One region of the Bacillus sp. Pc3 genome, then DNA from elsewhere that is predicted to be linked to it. Evidence: predicted binding sites of a transcription regulator. Region 1 holds the regulator's gene; each other region holds the start of a gene.
The links. Region 1 encodes LexA, which represses DNA repair genes until DNA is damaged. Its sites were predicted from a motif close to CGAACATATGTTCG; they were not measured.
Positions count from the first base shown of each region.

Region 2: the regulator LexA is predicted to act here: its motif matches at 1,265-1,278, upstream of recA (recombinase RecA).
Region 3: the regulator LexA is predicted to act here: its motif matches at 1,352-1,365, upstream of ruvA (Holliday junction branch migration protein RuvA).

Region 1 is NZ_CP010406.1:222,848-225,979, reverse strand. It holds gene SB24_RS00865 (hypothetical protein) at 68-496, shown strand; gene lexA (transcriptional repressor LexA) at 836-1,456, opposite strand; gene yneA (cell division suppressor protein YneA) at 1,613-1,924, shown strand; gene SB24_RS00850 (YneB family resolvase-like protein) at 1,940-2,590, shown strand; gene SB24_RS00845 (DUF896 domain-containing protein) at 2,659-2,892, shown strand; gene tkt (transketolase) at 3,059-3,132, shown strand, end outside.
Region 2 is NZ_CP010406.1:373,129-376,260, forward strand. It holds gene recA (recombinase RecA) at 150-1,193, opposite strand; gene SB24_RS01320 (competence/damage-inducible protein A) at 1,364-2,614, opposite strand; gene pgsA (CDP-diacylglycerol--glycerol-3-phosphate 3-phosphatidyltransferase) at 2,632-3,132, opposite strand, start outside.
Region 3 is NZ_CP010406.1:3,378,031-3,381,162, reverse strand. It holds gene ruvB (Holliday junction branch migration DNA helicase RuvB) at 1-671, opposite strand, end outside; gene ruvA (Holliday junction branch migration protein RuvA) at 682-1,287, opposite strand; gene SB24_RS16265 (intercompartmental signaling factor BofC) at 1,422-1,931, opposite strand; gene SB24_RS20680 (hypothetical protein) at 2,064-2,183, opposite strand; gene SB24_RS16255 (YhcN/YlaJ family sporulation lipoprotein) at 2,317-2,910, opposite strand; gene safA (SafA/ExsA family spore coat assembly protein) at 3,059-3,132, opposite strand, start outside.

The DNA of each region.
Region 1 (3,132 bases):
GTTTTAATAAAATGTGAATAGACATCACAGGATTCACAAGTTAAAATATGTAAAAAGGGGGATGCAAATGAAAAAATACTGGTTATGTATTGCTGTTTTTTTATTATGTTTTAGCGGAATACACTCAGCTGAAGCGGCTACCACTGAATTCGGATCAAAAACAAGCTTCACTTTGGAGGGAAATGCAAAAGAGTTTCATATTGAAAATCCGGGGGCTGTAGCTGCCGACGATTACTTTTTAGGATATAAGTTCACCATAATGAACAACTCTTCGTGCGGTTTAAGCATGAAACTCCAGCGGATGGCGCTGAACGGGAATTTTTATACATTAAGTTCTAAAAACTACAGCGGCAGCTGGTTAAACCTCAGTGCCCAGGATAAAAAATCAATTGATCCGTATCACAAATACAGAATTCTGGTTGAAAGTTCTTCAAACGTCTGTGGCCCCGTCTATATTAAAGGGTTTTACGGTGTAGAATATTATCATTTTGATTGAAAATAGATACTCGCTAAAGGCAGCGGGTTTTTTTATATTTAAATATAACTTATTACACTATGTACTAAATTTTCATAGATAAATTTTTATGCATCCGCCCAAAGGAAACATAAATAAAAGTAAATTCATCACGCACAAATATACAAAGTTAAAAAATGAATGAAAAGTTTCTCTAAGGAAACATTATTAGTTGACTTCAAAAGTGTGATGTCGGATAATAAGAATGTAAGTTTTTCCTCCTTAGCAGATTCGTTTCTTAAGCCAGGGCGAATCTGCTTTTTTTATGCAAAAAAAACCCCTCTTTAAGGGGTTTTTTACAATAAATGAAGTTTAATAGAATTAATGTACGGCTCTGAATACGCCGATAACTTTCCCCAAAATGCTTACGTTTTGCAGGATAATCGGCTCCATCGTCGGATTTTCCGGCTGCAGCCGCACATAATTGTCTTCTTTATAGAAGCGCTTGACCGTCGCTTCATCATCTTCGGTCATAGCTACGACGATTTCTCCGTTATTGGCCGTGTTCTGCTGTTTGACAATGACGTAATCTTTGTCAAAAATACCGGCGTCGATCATACTTTCTCCCATGATTTCTAACATAAAGACATGTTCGCCCGGAGGAACCATCCGGTCAGGAAGCGGAAAATACTCGTCGATATTTTCAACAGCCGTAATCGGAATACCCGCCGTCACTTTCCCGATGACCGGAACGTTTACGACCTGGCTTTTCGGAATGTGGACTTCTTCTTCATCCAATACCTCAATCGCCCTCGGTTTAGTTGGGTCCCGTCTGATCAGGCCTTTTGTCTCCAGCCGCGCCAAATGGCCGTGCACGGTTGAACTGGAAGCCAGTCCTACTGCTTCTCCTATCTCTCTTACAGAAGGCGGATATCCTTTCGTTTTTACCTCTTCTTTAATAAAACGCAGGATATCAAGCTGCCTTTTTGATAGCTTCGTCATATTTCGCACCTCAAAACGTCGATTTTAAGTAGATTATAGCATGATTTTCCTGACAGTACAAACATAGGTTCGAAAAAAACGATTGACAGAAACGTTTGTTCGTATATACTGAAAGGTATAAAAAGCGAACAAACATTCTTATCGGAGGTTGTTTACATGGCGAAAGAATCTATTATATTTGTAGGGCTGTTTACTGCGATTTTAAGTGCCGCTATTTTACTTGTCTCATGTGCGGGAAATGATCAGTCCCTCAGCCAATATGTTAAAATAAAGGTTCAGGACGGCGATACACTCTGGTCACTTGCGGATCATGTAGCAGAAAAGAAACACATTAATAAAGAAGATTTCATTGAGTGGGTGACGGAGAATAATCATCTCCAAACTGCTGATATAAAGCCCGGAGACGAACTTATTCTTCCGGTTAAGAAAAAGCATCCGGCCGTATATCAGCTGGCCATTGTCAATTAGAGAGGAAAGAGAGAAATGAAGGCACTCATTTATGCCCGCGTAAGCACAAACAAAGAACAGCAGCAAACGTCATTAAAAAGACAGGAAGAGGAGCTCAGTGAGATCGCTGCTGCAAACGGCATGGAAGTCGTGAAAGTCATTTCTGAGAAAGCCAGCGGTTACGAAATGGATCGCGACGGAGTATTTGAAATGCTTGATGAAATTAAAAAATCACATATTGACGCGATATTGGTGCAGGACGAAACGAGATTAGGAAGAGGAAACGCCAAGATTGCGCTTTTGCATTGCATTTACAGGGAGAACGTAAAAATATATACGACGGCTCATAAAGGTGAACTGGAGCTTTCCGAAGCTGATTCGATGGTACTCGAAATCGTCAGTATTGTTGAGGAATATCAAAGGAAAATTCACAATATGAAAATCCGGCGGGGAATGAAAAGAGCCGTGAAAAACGGCTACAAACCTGAACGGAATCTGAAAAACAGACATGAAAACAGCGGAAAAGAAAAAAAAGAGGTTCCGGTTTCGGAAATTATCAGGCTGAGAGCCAACAAGCTTACCTTTGCAGAAATCGCAGCGACCTTAAGGGGATTCGGCTACGATGTGTCCAAAGCCACGGTTCACCGGCGGTTTCAGGAATATACCGCAGACACAGAAGGCAGCTGACGCGCATCAGTTGTAAAAAAGACTGCGTTTTAGTAGTATATAATCAACACGCACCAAAGGAGCTTATTATGATTTCTAAAGAAAAAATCGCAAGAATTAACGAATTGGCTCAAAAAGCTAAATCAAACACGATAACGGATGAGGAAAAAGCTGAACAGCAAAAGCTTCGCCAGGAGTATTTGAAAGGATTCCGCTCCTCAATGAAAAATACGTTAAAGAGCGTAAAAGTGATTGATCCGGAAGGCAACGATGTCACCCCTGAAAAATTAAAAAGAGAACAACAGAAAAATAATCTTCATTAAACAGAAAGAATACGGCAATACGTATTCTTTTTTCGTATATACTAATATCAGGCTGTGCTTTACGACAATTTTCAACAAGTTTATCTCAAATTTAAGCTGAAAGAGTTGAGAAAAAGTCAGCATCGCTTTATGATGAAAAGGTACAACAATAAGGAAGGGGATTATAATGGATACAATTGAAAAGAAATCAGTTGCCACCATTCGTACACTATCTATAGACGCAATTGAAAAAGCGAATTC
Region 2 (3,132 bases), 150 kb from region 1:
TATAATTTCAACTTTCGCCATGATGTTAGACGAGTGAAGGGTGAAAAAAGTTGTAACATTTCAGATAAAATTTTCCGAAACAGCCAGTGTTTTTTTAAACACACAAAAAAAGAGCGGAAATTGCTTATTCCGCCCTTTTGATCGTGTTTTTATTCTTCTAATTCCATCTCTTCCTGAGTTTCTTCCGATTTTTCCGTAACACCGTTATTGTCCAAACCGTAATGTTCACGGATTTGTTCCTGAATCATCAGCATGATGTCTTTATTTTCTTTTAAGAACTGCTTGGCATTTTCACGGCCCTGACCGAGGCGTTCTTCTTCATAAGAATACCACGAACCGCTTTTTTGCACGATATCCAGTTCAGTTCCAAGGTCGATGATTTCCCCTTCTTTGGAGATTCCTTCACCGTACATAATGTCCACTTCAGCCGTACGGAACGGAGGAGCGACTTTGTTTTTTACGACTTTAATTCTCGTTTTATTCCCCATCACGTCGTTGCCCTGCTTTAATTGCTCGGCACGGCGCACTTCAAGGCGCACGGAAGAATAGAATTTCAGCGCGCGGCCGCCCGGTGTCGTCTCCGGATTTCCGAACATAACGCCGACTTTTTCACGAATCTGGTTAATAAAGATTGCGATTGTTTTAGATTTATTGATGGCGCCGGAAAGCTTACGGAGCGCCTGAGACATGAGACGCGCCTGTAAACCGACGTGTGAATCACCCATGTCACCTTCAATTTCAGCTTTTGGAACAAGCGCCGCAACAGAGTCAACGACTACGATGTCAACAGCGCCGCTTCGCACCAGCGCTTCAGCAATCTCTAGCGCCTGCTCTCCCGTATCCGGCTGAGAAAGCAGAAGCTCTTCGATATTGACACCGAGCTTTTGCGCGTAAACAGGATCAAGAGCATGCTCAGCATCAATAAATGCTGCCTGTCCGCCTTTTTCCTGAACCTCAGCGATTGCGTGAAGCGCTACAGTCGTTTTACCTGAGCTTTCAGGTCCGTATACTTCAATAATCCGTCCGCGCGGGTATCCGCCTATTCCGAGAGCGGTATCAAGTGCAAGGGAACCGCTTGGCACCGTTGAAATTCTTGTATCCGTTTTTTCTCCGAGCTTCATGATGGAACCTTTGCCGAATTGTTTTTCTATTTGCTTAAGAGCCATATCTAAGGCTGCCTGACGATCACTCATTTATTTTTTCCTCCTTTATCTTGCCACTACATATACTATACCTTGTTTACTGGCATTTGCCAAGAAAAAAGCGAACGCATATTCGGATTTTTTCCGCGTTCGCTTTTCTGCAAAAGAGCATAATTTCCCTTGTAAAACTTAAAAATCAGAGAAAACGCCTCTTTAAAACTTTATTTTTGATCCAGCATTTTCAAAATGAGATGGCAGCCGTATTTAGCGGCGCGCTTTCTGATTCCGGTTCTTGAGCCGGCAAAGTTAAATTCGTGCACCTCTTCTTTTCCTTCCGCCGCAATGCCGATAAAGACGCGGCCCGGCGCATGCCCTTCCTGCGGGTCGGGACCCGCCACCCCGGTAAAGCTGATGCCGATATCGCTTCCGGTCAGCTTTCTCACACCGGCTGCAAGCTCTTTCGCACACTCTTTGCTGACCGCTCCGCTTTCTGCGAGCGTCTCAGCTTTCACGCCGAGCACATGCTGTTTCACGCTGTCGGAATAACAGACAACGCCCCCTGCAAATAGTTGAGACGCACCGCTTAAATCAGTCACCCACTCTGAAAACAGGCCGCCTGTAAAGCTTTCGGCAGAAGAAATCGTAATTCCGTTTTGTCTGCATGCTTTTGAAAGCTCCTTCACCAGAGACGTATCATCATATCCGTAGAAAAATTCACCGACACGTTCTAAAATGGCGGCTTCCGTTTCTTTTAAAAGCCGTTCTGTTTCTTTTTCGTCGGCATGTTTCGCCGTTAAACGCAGCGTGACCTCTCCGTCAGCAGCGAGCGGCGCAATCGTCGGGTTCGTCTGCGCATCAATGATATCTTCTAAATCAGCTTCAAGCTGGGATTCACCGATTCCGAAAAACCGCAGCACGGTTGAAACGATTTTCTCATTAGAACCGAGCTTTTTAAGAAGCAGCGGCTTCGCTTCATTTTCAAACATCGGACGCAGCTCGCTCGGCGGCCCGGGAAGCAGCATATAAAGCCTTGAGCCGTGCTCTGCAAGCATTCCCGGCGCCATGCCGAAATGATTCGCCAAAACGTCTGAGCCCTCAATGACGAGCGCCTGTTTGCGGTTATTCGGCGACATGGTCCGTTTTGTTTTCGCGAAATATTCTTCGATCGACCGGAATGCTTCGTCATTCAGAACGAGCGGACGCCCCAGTGTGTTTGCAATGGTTTCTTTCGTCAAATCGTCCTTGGTCGGTCCGAGGCCGCCTGAAAAAATAATCAGGTCTGAGCGCTCTTCGGCAATGCGGATGACTTGCTTAAGCCGCTCCGGATTGTCACCGACAGCGGTATGATAAAACACGTTCACACCGATTTCCGCCAGCTCTTTACTGATAAACTGCGCGTTCGTATTGGCGATCTGGCCGAGCAGAAGCTCCGAGCCGACTGCAATGATTTCTGCTTTTTTTGCTATTTCCATCTTTAAGTCCTTCTTTCTTAGTTAGATGTTTTTAACGCATCCCAGTTCTTCGCAAAATAATCCCAGCCGGAAATGACTGTGAAGAGCACGGCCACCCATAAAGCGATATCGCCGAACGGGAAAGAAACGAGCTCAAACGGAAGATTATGCAGCAAAAGCGCGGCAACAGCGATGATCTGAGCCCATGTTTTAATTTTCCCCAGCATATTGGCGGCTACAACTTCCCCCGTTCCCGCCAGCACAAGTCTTAATCCCGTTACGGCAAATTCGCGGCTGATGATGATGATGACCATCCACGCCGGCGCAAGGTCAAATTGCACAAGCGTAATTAATGCCGCGGACACCAGCAGTTTGTCAGCCAGCGGATCTAAAAATTTCCCGAAGTTTGTCACGAGGTTCAGTTTTCTGGCATAGTAGCCATCCACCCAGTCAGTCGTTGATGCGATAATGAACAAAACAGCTCCCGTAAGATGCGCGACCGGAATCGATTCATCCCCTATATGAACGCTGCCCCACTG
Region 3 (3,132 bases), 830 kb from region 1:
AGCCGGTTTGCAACCCGCGGCGTTCCCCTTGACCGTCTGGCGATTTCCAGAGCCGGTGCTTTTTCGATATCCACTTCAAAAACGTCAGCAGTTCTTGACACGATATCTGTCAGCTCTTCCTGCGTATAGTATTCAAGGCGCGACAGCACCCCGAACCGGTCTCTGAGCGGTGCGGTCAATAATCCGACCCTTGTCGTCGCTCCTACAAGCGTAAAAGGGGGAAGGTCGAGACGGACGGAGCGGGCGGACGGGCCTTTTCCAATGACGATATCAAGGCAGAAATCCTCCATCGCCGGGTACAGCACTTCCTCAATTGAGCGGTTCAGCCTGTGAATTTCGTCTATAAACAGCACATCCCCTGGTTCGAGCGCCGTCAAAATGGCTGCCAAATCTCCCGGTCTTTCGATGGCGGGACCTGACGTCGTCCGCATCTCCACACCCATCTCATTGGCCACGATAGACGCAAGCGTTGTTTTCCCGAGACCCGGAGGCCCGTATAAAAGAACGTGGTCCAGCGTTTCCTGCCTCATTTTCGCCGCATCGATAAACACGCGCAGATTTTCTTTCACCTTCTTTTGGCCGATATACTGGGCGAGATTCTGCGGCCTGAGGCTTTGCTCGATTATTGATTCATGGCTGTCTGCTTCACTTGAAACGAGCCGTTCATCCATGAACATCACCTTACTTTAATAATTTTTGCAATGCTTTTTTCACATATTGATCTGTTGAAAGCGCCGTTTCCTCTTTTAAGTGAGGAAGCACTTTTTTAATTTCTTTTTCGGCGTAGCCGAGAACCCGGAGCGCTTCAAGCGCCTCGTCAAGCGCCGTTTCAGCCTCTTGTTTTTCAATGCGCGCTTCATGATTGAACAGGTTGTCAATCATTTCAGGCACGACGTCGGCCAGTTTGCCTTTCAAATCAAGAATAATCTGCCGCGCCGTTTTTTTGCCCACACCCGGAAATTTCACCAAAAAGGCTTCATCTTCCTGTTCGATCGCTTCGATGACGGCTCCGGGATCACCGGAACCGAGGATGGCGAGCGCCCCTTTCGGCCCGATGCCGGTGACGTTCAGCAGCTTTGTAAAAAGCGCTTTTTCTTCCCGGGTTGAAAAACCGTACAAAGAAAAGGCATCTTCTTTTATATGATGATACGTAAAAATGGTCTCTTGATTGCTTACCTTATAAATAAACGGATTCGGAGTGAAGACCTGATAACCGATTCCGCCGTTTTCAATCACGATGTATTGGGGAGATACATAATCAATCGTCCCCTTCACGAATTCAATCACACCTATTCACCTCTTTGACTGCTTATCATTGTAACACAAAAACAGCCAAAGTCTTATAGAAAAGTTAACGTATGTTCGCTCTGACACCTTCCATTCAGAAAAAAAAGACATGTGTCACATGTCTTGCGTCAAAGTCAGCCGCTGTAAGTCTTAATATGATCGATCACGCTCTCAAACTCCGCTTTTGTCCTGTACGGTATGCCGTGTTCCAAGTGCTTTTGCAATCGGCTTTCCAGCCTTTCTATATCAATCTGGAAGAAAGACTGAATCGGCTCGGCCAGCGATCCGGGACGGCCGTGAAAAGTGGAGATGACGCCTCCGTCCGTGACGCCGATATAACCGTTAACCTTACTGAGCGGAGAAATGTCATCAACATGCTTACGGAAAAGGACGAAGCCTTTTTTCTGCTCAACGAGCGTCCAGCCGGCATATGAGGCCCAAAAATCCTCCATCGCCAAAACGGTTTCATCCGTATGTTCGATGCCGACATCACCGTCCAGATAGACCTTTTCCAGCTGGACGTGCACCCGAAGCGGCCCGTAATGCTCAACCTCCGCCCCGTATGCGCCTTTTCCTCCGCAAATCAGGACTGCAGCCGATAAGACAAGCATAAACAATAGACGAGCACCGCAAATTCGTTTCACCAATAACACCTCTTTATTCAATCAAACTCTTGATGCTAGTTTGACCAAAGATGCCGGTGCTTAATCGTTTTCTTTCATTTGTCTGTTTCAGCCGAAAAAAAGCAGCTCTCTAAATGAGGGCTGCTGCGATGATTATGCCCGGCCGGCTGAAATCAGTTTCATTTGTCCGGGCGTCAGTTTGAGCCGGTATCCCCTTACGGTCAGATACACAGTTTTTGCTCCGCGGCTTTTGTCATGCTCCGTTTTTTTCATCCCGGCCCCTCCGTTACGTTTTATTACTTTTATGTTAACACCGCAATATAAAGAGCGTTTTAAGAATATGTAAAGAAATGATGAAGCTTTATCCATAAAAATACTGCCGGATGAAATCATCCGGCAGTCCCGTTTAACGGCTGTTTCTGTTCATGTCTTGCAGCTTTGTAAAAGTAGCGTTGTCGGTAAACACTTGAATTGTACGGCCGTCCGCGAATTTTTTGGCCGCATGTTTGACATGTTTATCATCATTCTTCGTAAAAGGATGATTTGTTCTGACGGCAATGACGACTCTCGTGTCAGTCACGATGACCTGACTATCCTGTACGCCTTTTACTTTTTTCACGCGGTTTGCAACTTTTGCCGCCAACCTGATGTTTTCGGCGTTGTCATACCCATTATAAGACATTGCTGCCGGCGGCGTATTGACATTTCGGCCGTTATATGTGCCGTCCGTCGTTAACGGAACCCCGTCATTAGGCGCGTACTGATCGGACACGTTTGTCGTATTATGACGGCCGTTTCGGTTTTCCATCATTTCAGAAACGGGTCCTTGATGGTCCATTCCGTACTGGCCTCTGCCGTTACCATTATCATTCGAATAATATCCGACCGGACGTGTTGACTGGTTGTAGCGTCCGTCATTCATGGCATTATTTGCTCCGCATGCCGTTAAGCTTGCCGTCACGGCTAAAACGCCCGCGATCGTCATCAGTTTTTTACCCAATGGAAAAACCCCCCGTGGATTCATCGCTGTTTTGAGCGTTTTCCGCTCATGTTTAGGATGCGCGGCGGGCGGCGGGTTTAAGCTTGTCAGTTATGTCCATTCCTCAGTTGGACATAAAAAAAGGAACGACATACATCGTCCCGAAACATTAATCTTCTTCTTCCTCCGGCCGTCCGAATACTTGATTTGGACTCGGCTGATTCGGCGCGGCATTAGGATTTG